Regions from separate parts of the Pseudoduganella sp. R-31 genome, predicted to be linked through region 1. Evidence: riboswitches for the same ligand, from Rfam matches in the RefSeq annotation. Region 1 holds a riboswitch; each other region holds the start of a gene.

Region 1 (3,226 bases):
GCGGTGGTGAATGGCACTGGATCGATCGAATCCTTGTCGAACAGTTCGCGGCGCACGCCGGCGGCCAGGCGGAATTGCTGCGGGCCGGAGAACTTCATTTCGTCGCGCAGGTAGAAAGCCTTGCTGCGCTGGCTGGCGTCGGCGGCGGAGAAGGACGCGGTGGTGACGCGGTTCCAGCGGCCGAAGTCAAAGCCGGCGACCAGTTCATTCAGCATGCCGTCGAACTGGCCAAGGTGGCGCACGCGCGGCGAGAACTGGGTCTGCTTCGTGTCGTAGGCGGAGCTGGAAACGCCCCATGGACTGAAGTAAGTGGCTTCCGCTTCCTTCTTGCGATGCGACAGCTCCGCAGCCAGGTCGAAAGCGCCTACCTTGTGCTCCCAGGCGGCGGTATAGCGGTCGCTATCGAGCTTGCCGAAATCGTTCGGGGTCAGGGTCTGGCGCGGATTGGCGTTGAATTGCGCTTCCGTCAGGCTGCCGGCGAAGCGCTGGTCCTGGCGCGCGATGTCGGCACGCAGCGAGAAGCTGCCCACGCCGGTGCTGAACTTCACGCCGCCGTTAAGGCGCGACTGCTTGAATTCATTGTTGTCGCGGTAGTTGTCGGAGCGCTGGTGGCCGGCCGACGCGTCGAAGGCAAAGCCGTCGAAGCCCTGTGCCACGCTGGCGCGCACCTCGCCGCTGTCAAACTGGCCCAGCTCAGTGAACATATTGCCGCTGCGCTCGCCGGCTTGCGGGCGCTTGGTGGTGATCTGGATCACGCCGCCGGTGGCGCCTTCGCCATACAGCACGCTGGCGCCGCCGCGCATGATGTCGATGCGCTCCACCATGTCGATCGGAATGGTGGACAGGGTTGCGCTGGACAGCTCGTTTTCGTTCAGGCGCACGCCATCCAGCACAATCACCACGTTCTGGTCGCTGTTGGTGCCGAAGCCACGCAGGTCGAGGCCGAAGTCGGGGCTGCCGGTCAGGCTCTGGCGGCCGTACACGCCGCCGATCTTGCGGATCGCCTGGTTGACGTCGGACACGCCGGCGCGGCGGATGTCGGCCGCGGTGATGGTGGTGGCGCCGATCGGCAGCAGCGACGGATCGCTGGCGAAGCGGGAGCCGGAAACGACAACGGTGTTCGATTGGGCTTGGGCCGCTGCGGCAAAGCACAGGGCAACCGCTGCGGCAACGGCGCAGCGCGAAGTGATGAAGGTCATGGCAAATCAGTAGAAAGAGTATCCGCCTGCGTCCCCGCAGCCGGAATCCACAGAAGACGAACCCTGCGCGGGCGCGCTTCCACCTCCCTGGCCGGTATCCGGGCTGGCAAGACTGACCGGGCCACCTTCCTGCAGCAGCAGTGGCTAATTGGCGCGGCCTGCCGTCTCAATGACGGCGCTTGCGTACCGTTGCGGGGGCAGCACATTGCGTTTCCCGTTTAACTGCCTCCACGAACAGGAGGCGGGCACCAAGGCGCCGCCATTATACGCCGGTTAAAGTTGGCATAAAAGTTTGGCAATCGGCCGCCACCCGGGCTATATTTTGGTGTTGCAAAAAACCCAATGGAGTCTTATGCGCATCACTCACCTTTTGGCCGCGGCCGCCCTGTTGGGCGGGGTCGCGGTCCAGGCCAGCCTGTGGGCCGGTGGCGCGACGTCCGCCACCGTGCCGGAAGCCGGTAGCGGCATCGCACTGGCGCCAGCCAAGGCGGCCGCCGTCATGCAGCCCAGCGCTCCCGGCGCCTGGGGCGGCATCCGCACCGGCCAGGAGGCCACGTTGTCCGACCGCGTGGTGGACTACCAGATCGAAGCCAGCCTGGATCCGGTCAAGCACACCATCGACGGCAAGCAGCGCCTGACCTGGCGCAACCGCAGCGCCGAACCGGTGCGCAGCGTCTACCTGCACCTGTACCTGAATGCCTTCCAGAACGGCTACAGCACCTTCCACACCGAGGAGCGCAAAACCGGCAGCGGCATTCGCAACAGCGCCCTGAGCAAAGATGGAGAATGGGGCTACACGGAATTGCGCAGCGTGCAGCAAGGCGGCGCCAAGGTGCCGTGGACTTTCGTGCATCCCGACGGCGGCCCGGCGGCCGACCAGACCGTGGTGCGCCTTGACCTGCCGCAGGCTGTCGCAGCGGGCGCCAGCACCACGCTCGATATCGCCTTTTTCGACCAGCTTCCGCGCGTGATGGCGCGCAGCGGCTACTTCGACAGCTTCCACCTGGTGGCGCAATGGTTCCCCAAGATCGCCGTGCTGGAACTGCCGGGCGAACGGGGCGCCACCGCGGTGCGCTGGAACGCGCATGAATACCACGCGGAATCCGAGTATTACGCGGACTTTGGCAGCTATGACGTCAAGCTCACCGTCCCCAGGGAATATACCGTGGGAGCCACCGGCGAACTGCAGGGCGCACCGCAGGAAAAGGACGGCAAGCTGACCCACCATTTCGTGCAGGGCGACGTGCACGATTTCGCGTGGACCGCCGACAAGCGCACTGCGGCACCGCTGACCGGCACCTGGACCGGGCCCGGCAGCCCGCAAGTGAAGATCACCGTGCTTTATCCGCCGGAATTCGCATCCAACGCGGCGCCTGCCTTGCAGGCCACCAAGGATTCGCTGGACTACTTCTCGAAGACCCTCGGCCCCTATCCATACAAGACCGTGACGGTGGTCATTCCTCCGCATAACGCCAGCGAAGCGGGCGGCATGGAGTACCCCACCTTCTTCACTGTCGACAACTTCGCCGGCCTGAAGCCGGGCACGTTCGCATCGGCGGCGCTGGATTTCGTCACCATTCACGAATTCGGCCATGGCTACTTCTACGGCATCCTCGCCAGCAACGAGTTCGAAGAGCCGATGCTGGACGAAGGCCTGAACGAGTACTGGAACCAGCGCATGCTGCGCGATACGGGCCGCAAGGCCTACCTCACGACGCCGTTCCTGCGAGCGATCGGATTTGCGCCCACCATCAAGGGCTTCGAGTTCGAACGCCAGGGCACGCCGCGCGACGAGCCCTCCGATCCGCTGGGCCAGAATGCCTATACCCGCCTGCAAGGCATTGGCCCGGTGTACTCGCGCACCACCCTGGTCATGCATGACCTGGAAGCGCAGCTGGGCAAGGAAACCATGGAGCGCGCCTTCAAGGAGTATTACCGCCGCTGGAAATTCCGCCACCCAAGCGTGGCTGATTTCCGTGAGACGCTGGCAGAAGTCAGCGGCCAGCGCCAGCTGGTGGAAACCGTCT
Region 2 (3,226 bases), 1.9 Mb from region 1:
TAAGTATCACGGCGCCGGCTGCGGAACTGGCGGCCGCCATGTCCAGCATTTCTTCCAGTCGCTGCAAGGTCGGCAGGTCGAGCGCATTCAGCGCATCGGGGCGATTCAATGCAATGACGGCGATGCCGGCGGATTCTCCATACAGGACAGTCATGGCTTGGCTCCGGGAGTTGAGATTAAGGTTAGTATAGGTTTCCAGAATTGGACGTAGTTTTGTGAGTTCAGAAAACAGTTTTCCGAAAATGAAAAACCTTGCCTTCGACTGGAATGAGCTGAAGTTCTTTCTCGCGGTTGCACGAAGCGGCGGCCTTAGCGGCGCTGCTGCGGTACTGGGCACCAGCGCATCCACGGTCTCGCGCCACGTTGACGCGCTGGAGCGCCGCACTGGCCGAAAGCTGTTCTTGCGCCAGCAAAGCGGCTATGCGCTGACCGATGACGGCAGTGAACTGCTGGCGCACGCCGGGCAGGTGGAGCAGGCCATGGCTGCCGCTGCTGCGCCGGGCGATGCGCAGCGCGCAGTGTCCGGCGTGGTGCGGCTGGCGACTACTGAAATGCTGGCGCAATTCCTGGTCGCGCCCAGGCTGGCGGCATTGCGAACGCTGCATCCGGCGCTAAGGGTGGAGCTCGATATCGCCATGGCTGCGGTCAACCTGTCGCGGCGCGAAGCCGACCTGGCGCTGCGCATGGCCGCTCCGGACGATGGAGCAGGCGACTACATCGCAAGGCGTATCGGCAAGGTCGATTTCGCCCTTTACCGCGCAGCCGCTGTTTCGCATGACAGCGGTGACTACATAAGCTGGGACGGCGCCTGGGATGGCCTGCCGATGGCAGCCGCACTGCGCACTGCATTCGACGGCAAACCGCCAGTCCTGGCGTGCAACAGCCTGCCCACGCAGATCGCCGCCGCCCGCTCCGGCGTGGGCGCCGCCATGCTGCCATGTTTCATCGGTGATGCAGAGCCGGCGCTCCAGCGAATGGGGCGACTGGCCACGCCAGTATCGCGCGACCTGTGGCTGGTCTATCACCGCGACCTGAAAGCGAGCCTGCGCGTACAGGCAATGGCAGCCTTCCTGACCGAGATCACAGGCGTTTGCCACGCAAGAGACCTTTAATGTACTATTCGGCAATTGGGTGCGCGCGTCCTGTCCTGGATGCGCGTTAAACGGGAAACCGGTGACGCTGCCATGTGCGGCCACTCCGGTGCAGCCCCCGCTGCTGTAAGCCTGACGAATCCGGAAATACGCCACTGCGCAACGCGCGGGAAGGCCCGGACGAGGATGAAGGCGAGCCAGAATACCGGCCCGATACTGCCAGCACTGTTCTCCGGGGTGAAGGGAAGCCGCTGTCGACCGGCTTCCTGCGTCTTGCCCGCCTGCCCCCTGTCGACCGTCTCCCGATTCTCCCATGAAGGTGCTCCCATAGACCATTCGACGGGAGGTTTCGAATGCACATCATGGAAGGTTTCCTGCCGCCCGCGCATGCGCTTGGCTGGGCAGCCGTATCCGCTCCTTTCCTGGCCTGGGGCCTGCGCAGCATGGCGCGCGGCTTGCAGGCGCACCCCGAGCGGCGCATGCTGCTTGGCGTTGCTTCGGCCTTCGCTTTCCTCCTGTCTGCGCTGAAGCTGCCGTCCGTGACGGGAAGCTGTTCGCATCCGACCGGCGTCGGGCTTGGCGCGCTGCTGTTCGGTCCTGCGGCGATGGTGCCGGTCGGCTTTGTCGTGCTGCTGTTCCAGGCCTTGCTGCTGGCCCACGGCGGCTTGACCACGCTGGGCGCGAACGTGTTCTCCATGGCGATCGTCGGGCCCTTCGTTTCCTATGGCGTATTCCGCTCCACGGCGGCCCTCGGGCTATCGCGCGCGGTCGCGGTGTTCGCGGCCGCCTGTATCGGCGACCTGGCAACTTACCTGACCACTTCTGCACAGCTGGCCTGGGCCTTTCCTGATCCGATCGGTGGTATCAGCGCTTCGTTCGCCAAGTTCGCCGGTATCTTCGCGTTGACACAACTGCCGATCGCTATCAGCGAAGGCTTGCTGACCGTACTGGTGGTGAATGCGATGGCGCGCTTCAATGCGCACGAGCTGCGCCTGCTGCCGGTGATGGCGCATGTGAAGGAGAAGTCGGCATGAAGGCGCGTACTGGCTTGATCTGGGCGGCCATCATCCTGTTGACCGTTTTGCCGCTGTGGTTTGCAGACATGCCGCCGGCGGAGCCGGGCGGCGCGGCGCCAGCAGCATTCAGCGGAGCGGATTCGCGCGCGCAACAGGCGATTGGCATCATCGCACCACACTACAAACCCTGGTTTGCACCGCTGTTCGAACCGCCGAGCGGAGAGATCGCGTCGCTGCTGTTCGCGCTGCAAGCTGCGATCGGCGCGGGCGTGATCGGTTTCTGGCTCGGCACATCGATGGCGCGCGAGCGCGAACAACGTTGCGCACAGGGGGATTCGGTGCCGGAGCAGGATTCCCATGCGGATTGACGCCGCAGCCTACGCCTCGCGCTGGCAGGCCGTCGCTCCAGGCGCGAAGGGCCTGTTCGCGCTGGCCGGCATCGCTGCCGCCTGGCTCGCCCGCAGCCTTGACACGCTGGCCGTGCTCGCGCTGCTCTCCATGTTCGCCACGCTGGCCGGGGCGCGCGTGCCAATCCGGACCTACTTTGCCGTAGCGGTAGCGCCGGTCGGCTTCCTTTTGCTGTCCTGCCTGACAATGCTGGTCACGCCTGACGGCGGGGGCGGCTGGCGGTGGGCGCCTGGGCTCTCGCCGGCAGTCGGGTACATTGCCCTGCGCTCGATCGCCGCGCTGGCCGCCGTACTCGGGCTGGTGCTGACCACGCCGATGCCGGACCTGTTGATGTTGCTGCGCCGCCTGCGCGTACCCGAACTGCTGCTGGACCTGATGGCGCTGTGCTACCGCATGCTGTTCGTGCTGCGCCAGGCATGGGACGAAGGCAGTACCGCGCAAGCTGCGCGCCTGGGACATGGCGGCTGGCGCCAACACTGGCGGTCGATAGGGTTGCTGACGGGCCAGATGGCACTACAGGTATGGCAGCGCGCGTCGGCACTGCAAATGGCGGCCGATGCGCGCGCCTTCGAGGGCAGCCTGCGCCACTTGCCGGCCTCCTTCCCGCATGCGCGACGCCAGCTTGCCCTATCCTTGCTGGCGAGCGTGCTGCTGCTGGCATTTTCCCTGCGTGACAGGCTATGACGCCTTTGATCGAACTCGAAGCAGTGG
Region 3 (3,226 bases), 1.9 Mb from region 1:
TGGCCGACGCCGACATTGGCATGCTCAGCACTGTCCTGATTGGCAACAGCAACACCTTCGTGCGCAACGGCCTGATGGTAACGCCGCGCGGCTACGCCAACAAGTACGACATGCAAGAGGGTGGCGCGACGCGCGAAGGTGAGCGTGCAGGCCGTTCCCTGTCGACAGGCCTGCTGGGATGGCTCGATACGCTGCGCGCCGAACACGAAGCCGGTGCCAGCATTGAAGAACTGGCAGCGCAGTACCGACTGCCCGCCGACTATATCCGCGCCACGCTCGACGAGCCGTGGGAAGCCGAGACCAGCACCGAAGCGGAAGGGAGCGAAGCATGAGCGACACCCCGGTAAAACCAAAGATCAGCAGCTACCACCGCCACCTGCTGATTTGCACCGGCCCGCGCTGCACTGCCGACGGCCAGTCGCAGGCCCTGTTCGACAGCCTGGGCGACAAGTTCAAGGCCGCGGGGCTGAATGAGGGCGAGCTGCGCGTGAAACGCAGCCGGGTAAGCTGCTTTGCGGCCTGCAAGGGCGGCCCGATCGTCTGCGTCCAGCCGGACGGCACCTGGTACTACAATGTCACTCCCGAGAACATGGACCGCATCATCGACCAGCACCTGTGCAATGGACAGGCCGTTGAGGAAATCGTGTTCCATCAACAGTGAGAGTAGAAGTGCAAAGCAGTTTTGACCAGGCAGCGATTGATGCCGTTTATCGTGTAATTGCCGAACGGCGCGACGTGCGCCACTTCGTACCTGGTGCAATCGATGAAGACCTCCTCATGCGCCTGTTAGCAGCGGCCCACCAGGCGCCAAGTGTCGGCCTGATGCAGCCCTGGCGCTTCATCCGCATCGAGAGCCCCGAGCTGCGCGAGCAGATGTATCGGCTGGTTGACGAAGAGCGCCGGGCCACCGGCGCCGCTCTTGGCGACCGCAACGAAGAGTTCATGCGGCTGAAGGTCGAAGGCATCCGTGACTGCGGCGAAGTGCTGGTGGCAGCCCTGATGGACCATCGCGAAAAGCACATCTTCGGCCGCCGCACCTTGCCCGAAATGGACCTGGCCTCGGCAGCCTGCGCTATCCAGAACATGTGGCTGGCCGCCCGCGTGGAAGGCCTTGGCATGGGTTGGGTCTCGCTGTTCGACCCGCTCAAGCTGGCTGCCTTGCTGGGCATTCCTGAAGGCGGCAAGCCGGTCGCCATCATCTGCCTCGGGCACGTCGCCGGCTTTTATCCCAAGCCGATGCTGGAACTCGAAGGATGGGCCATGCGCGGCAAGCTGGCCGACCTGGTTTATACCGACAGGTGGCAGGATAACAACAGTGCATAGCGTATAATCGCCGCCGTTTGGTGCCTCGCGCGCGTTCAAGCGTGCAGTTAAACGGGAAACACATGGCCGTGCTGGTTCAGCCGGCAGGCCAGGGTGTGCTGCCCCCGCAACGGTAAGCAAGCATCGTTCTCCAACGAAGGCCGTCTACACAAGCCACTGTGCGCAAGCATGGGAAGGCAAGACGGTTTGCCTTGCCAGCCCGGATACCGGCCAGACAGGTGGTGCACGCATCGGCGACGATGCGCGCGCTGTTCGGTCGCGCTCACGGGGAGGTGGGCGGGATTGCCGATTCAAACATCCATAATGAAAAAGAAACTGATCCCCATGGTCGCGGGGGCCTTGTGCGCTGTCGCGCAGGCACAAGAGCAAGAGACACCAGCCAGGGTGTACGTCGTTGGCCATCACTATGACAATGGCATTCGCACTTCCGACGCTGCCAGCGAAGGAACCATCACTTCGGCACTGATCGCCAACCGGCCTGCATTGCGGCCCGGCGAGATCCTTGAATTCGTGCCGGGCATGATCGTCACCCAGCACAGCGGCGACGGCAAGGCGAACCAGTACTACCTGCGCGGCTTCAACCTGGACCACGGTACCGACTTCGCCACCTTCGTCGACGGCATGCCGGTCAATATGCGCACGCACGGCCACGGCCAGGGCTATACGGACCTGAATTTCCTGATTCCAGAACTGGTTGGCCGCATCCGCTACCGCAAAGGCCCCTATTACGCAGACGAAGGCGATTTTGCATCGGCCGGCGCCGCGCATATGGGCCTGTCTGATAAGCTGAACGAAAATTTTGCATCGCTGACCGTCGGCGCGGATAACTATCGCCGCGGCGTAGTGGCGAATTCCACCGAGGTTGGCAACGGCAACCTGCTGTATGCACTCGATTTCGGCCACAACGACGGCCCTTGGCAGATGCCGGAAGCGTTCCACAAATCGACGGGTGTGCTGCGATACAGTTCGGGCAACAGCGCGGAGCGTTTCAGCATTACCGGCATGGCGTACAAGGCCGGCTGGCACGCGACCAGCCAGATCCCGCTGCGCGCGGTACAGGACGGACGGCTGGATGAATTCGGTGCGGCCGATCCGAGCGACGGCGGCCGCACCGCGCGCTACAGCCTTTCCGCCGAGTGGCGCAAGCGCGCGGGCGACACGCTGACGGAGGCGCACGCCTATCTGGTACGCAACGATCTCTCGCTGTACAACGACGTCACCTATTTCCTCGACGATCCGGTCAACGGCGACCAGGTGCTGCAGACGGAACGCCGCAAGATGACGGGTTTCGACCTGACCCAAACCTGGTTCGGTCAACTCGGCCAACGCTCGATGGAGAACAACATCGGCGTGCAGGGGCGCTTCGACCGCATTGCGCCAGTCGGGCTGTACGCAACGACGCAGCAGCAGGTGCGGCACCCGATCGCCGAATCGCGTGTTACCGAAGCGAGCATGGCCGCATGGTTCCAGAACACAGTGCAGTGGACGGACTGGCTGCGCTCCATTGCCGGCGTCCGCTACGACAGCTACCGCTTCAATGTCGGCAGCTCTATCGCGGAGAACAGCGGGAAGGTGAACGATCACATTGCATCACCCAAGATCTCCCTTGTGCTCGGGCCCTGGAGCAAGACGGAGTTCTTTGTGAACTACGGAGAAGGCTTCCACAGCAACGATGCGCGCGGTACCACGGCACGCCTGTCGCCACGCGAACGCGAGCCTGTCGATCCTGTCACGCCGCTGGTGAAAACGCGCGGTGCGGAAGTCGGCGCCCGCAGCGAGTTCGTGACCGGCCTGCAAAGCTCGGTCGCACTGTGGCGCCTGCGTTCCGGGTCCGAACTGGTATTTTCCGGCGATGCCGGCGACACGGCGCCGAGCCGAGCCAGCAAGCGTTCCGGCGTCGAGT

Evidence for each region. A riboswitch is a leader RNA that binds a small molecule or an ion and turns the genes downstream of it on or off. The one in region 1 is predicted to bind cobalamin.
Region 2: another riboswitch for cobalamin. It lies ahead of ACN9MY_RS01655 (energy-coupling factor ABC transporter permease); the one in region 1 lies ahead of ACN9MY_RS10545 (TonB-dependent receptor).
Region 3: another riboswitch for cobalamin. It lies ahead of ACN9MY_RS01730 (TonB-dependent receptor); the one in region 1 lies ahead of ACN9MY_RS10545 (TonB-dependent receptor).

What each region holds. Positions count from the first base shown of each region.
Region 1 is NZ_CP183986.1:2,302,816-2,306,041, reverse strand. Features, by position in the region: gene ACN9MY_RS10545 (TonB-dependent receptor) at 1-1,199, opposite strand, end outside; cobalamin riboswitch at 1,272-1,467, opposite strand; gene ACN9MY_RS10540 (M1 family metallopeptidase) at 1,552-3,226, shown strand, end outside.
Region 2 is NZ_CP183986.1:362,984-366,209, forward strand. Features, by position in the region: gene ACN9MY_RS01645 (enoyl-CoA hydratase-related protein) at 1-154, opposite strand, end outside; gene ACN9MY_RS01650 (LysR family transcriptional regulator) at 243-1,112, shown strand; cobalamin riboswitch at 1,115-1,319, shown strand; gene ACN9MY_RS01655 (energy-coupling factor ABC transporter permease) at 1,445-2,125, shown strand; gene ACN9MY_RS01660 (energy-coupling factor ABC transporter substrate-binding protein) at 2,122-2,475, shown strand; gene cbiQ (cobalt ECF transporter T component CbiQ) at 2,465-3,199, shown strand; gene ACN9MY_RS01670 (energy-coupling factor ABC transporter ATP-binding protein) at 3,196-3,226, shown strand, end outside.
Region 3 is NZ_CP183986.1:374,543-377,768, forward strand. Features, by position in the region: gene cobJ (precorrin-3B C(17)-methyltransferase) at 1-332, shown strand, start outside; gene ACN9MY_RS01720 ((2Fe-2S) ferredoxin domain-containing protein) at 329-661, shown strand; gene bluB (5,6-dimethylbenzimidazole synthase) at 670-1,323, shown strand; cobalamin riboswitch at 1,326-1,552, shown strand; gene ACN9MY_RS01730 (TonB-dependent receptor) at 1,627-3,226, shown strand, end outside.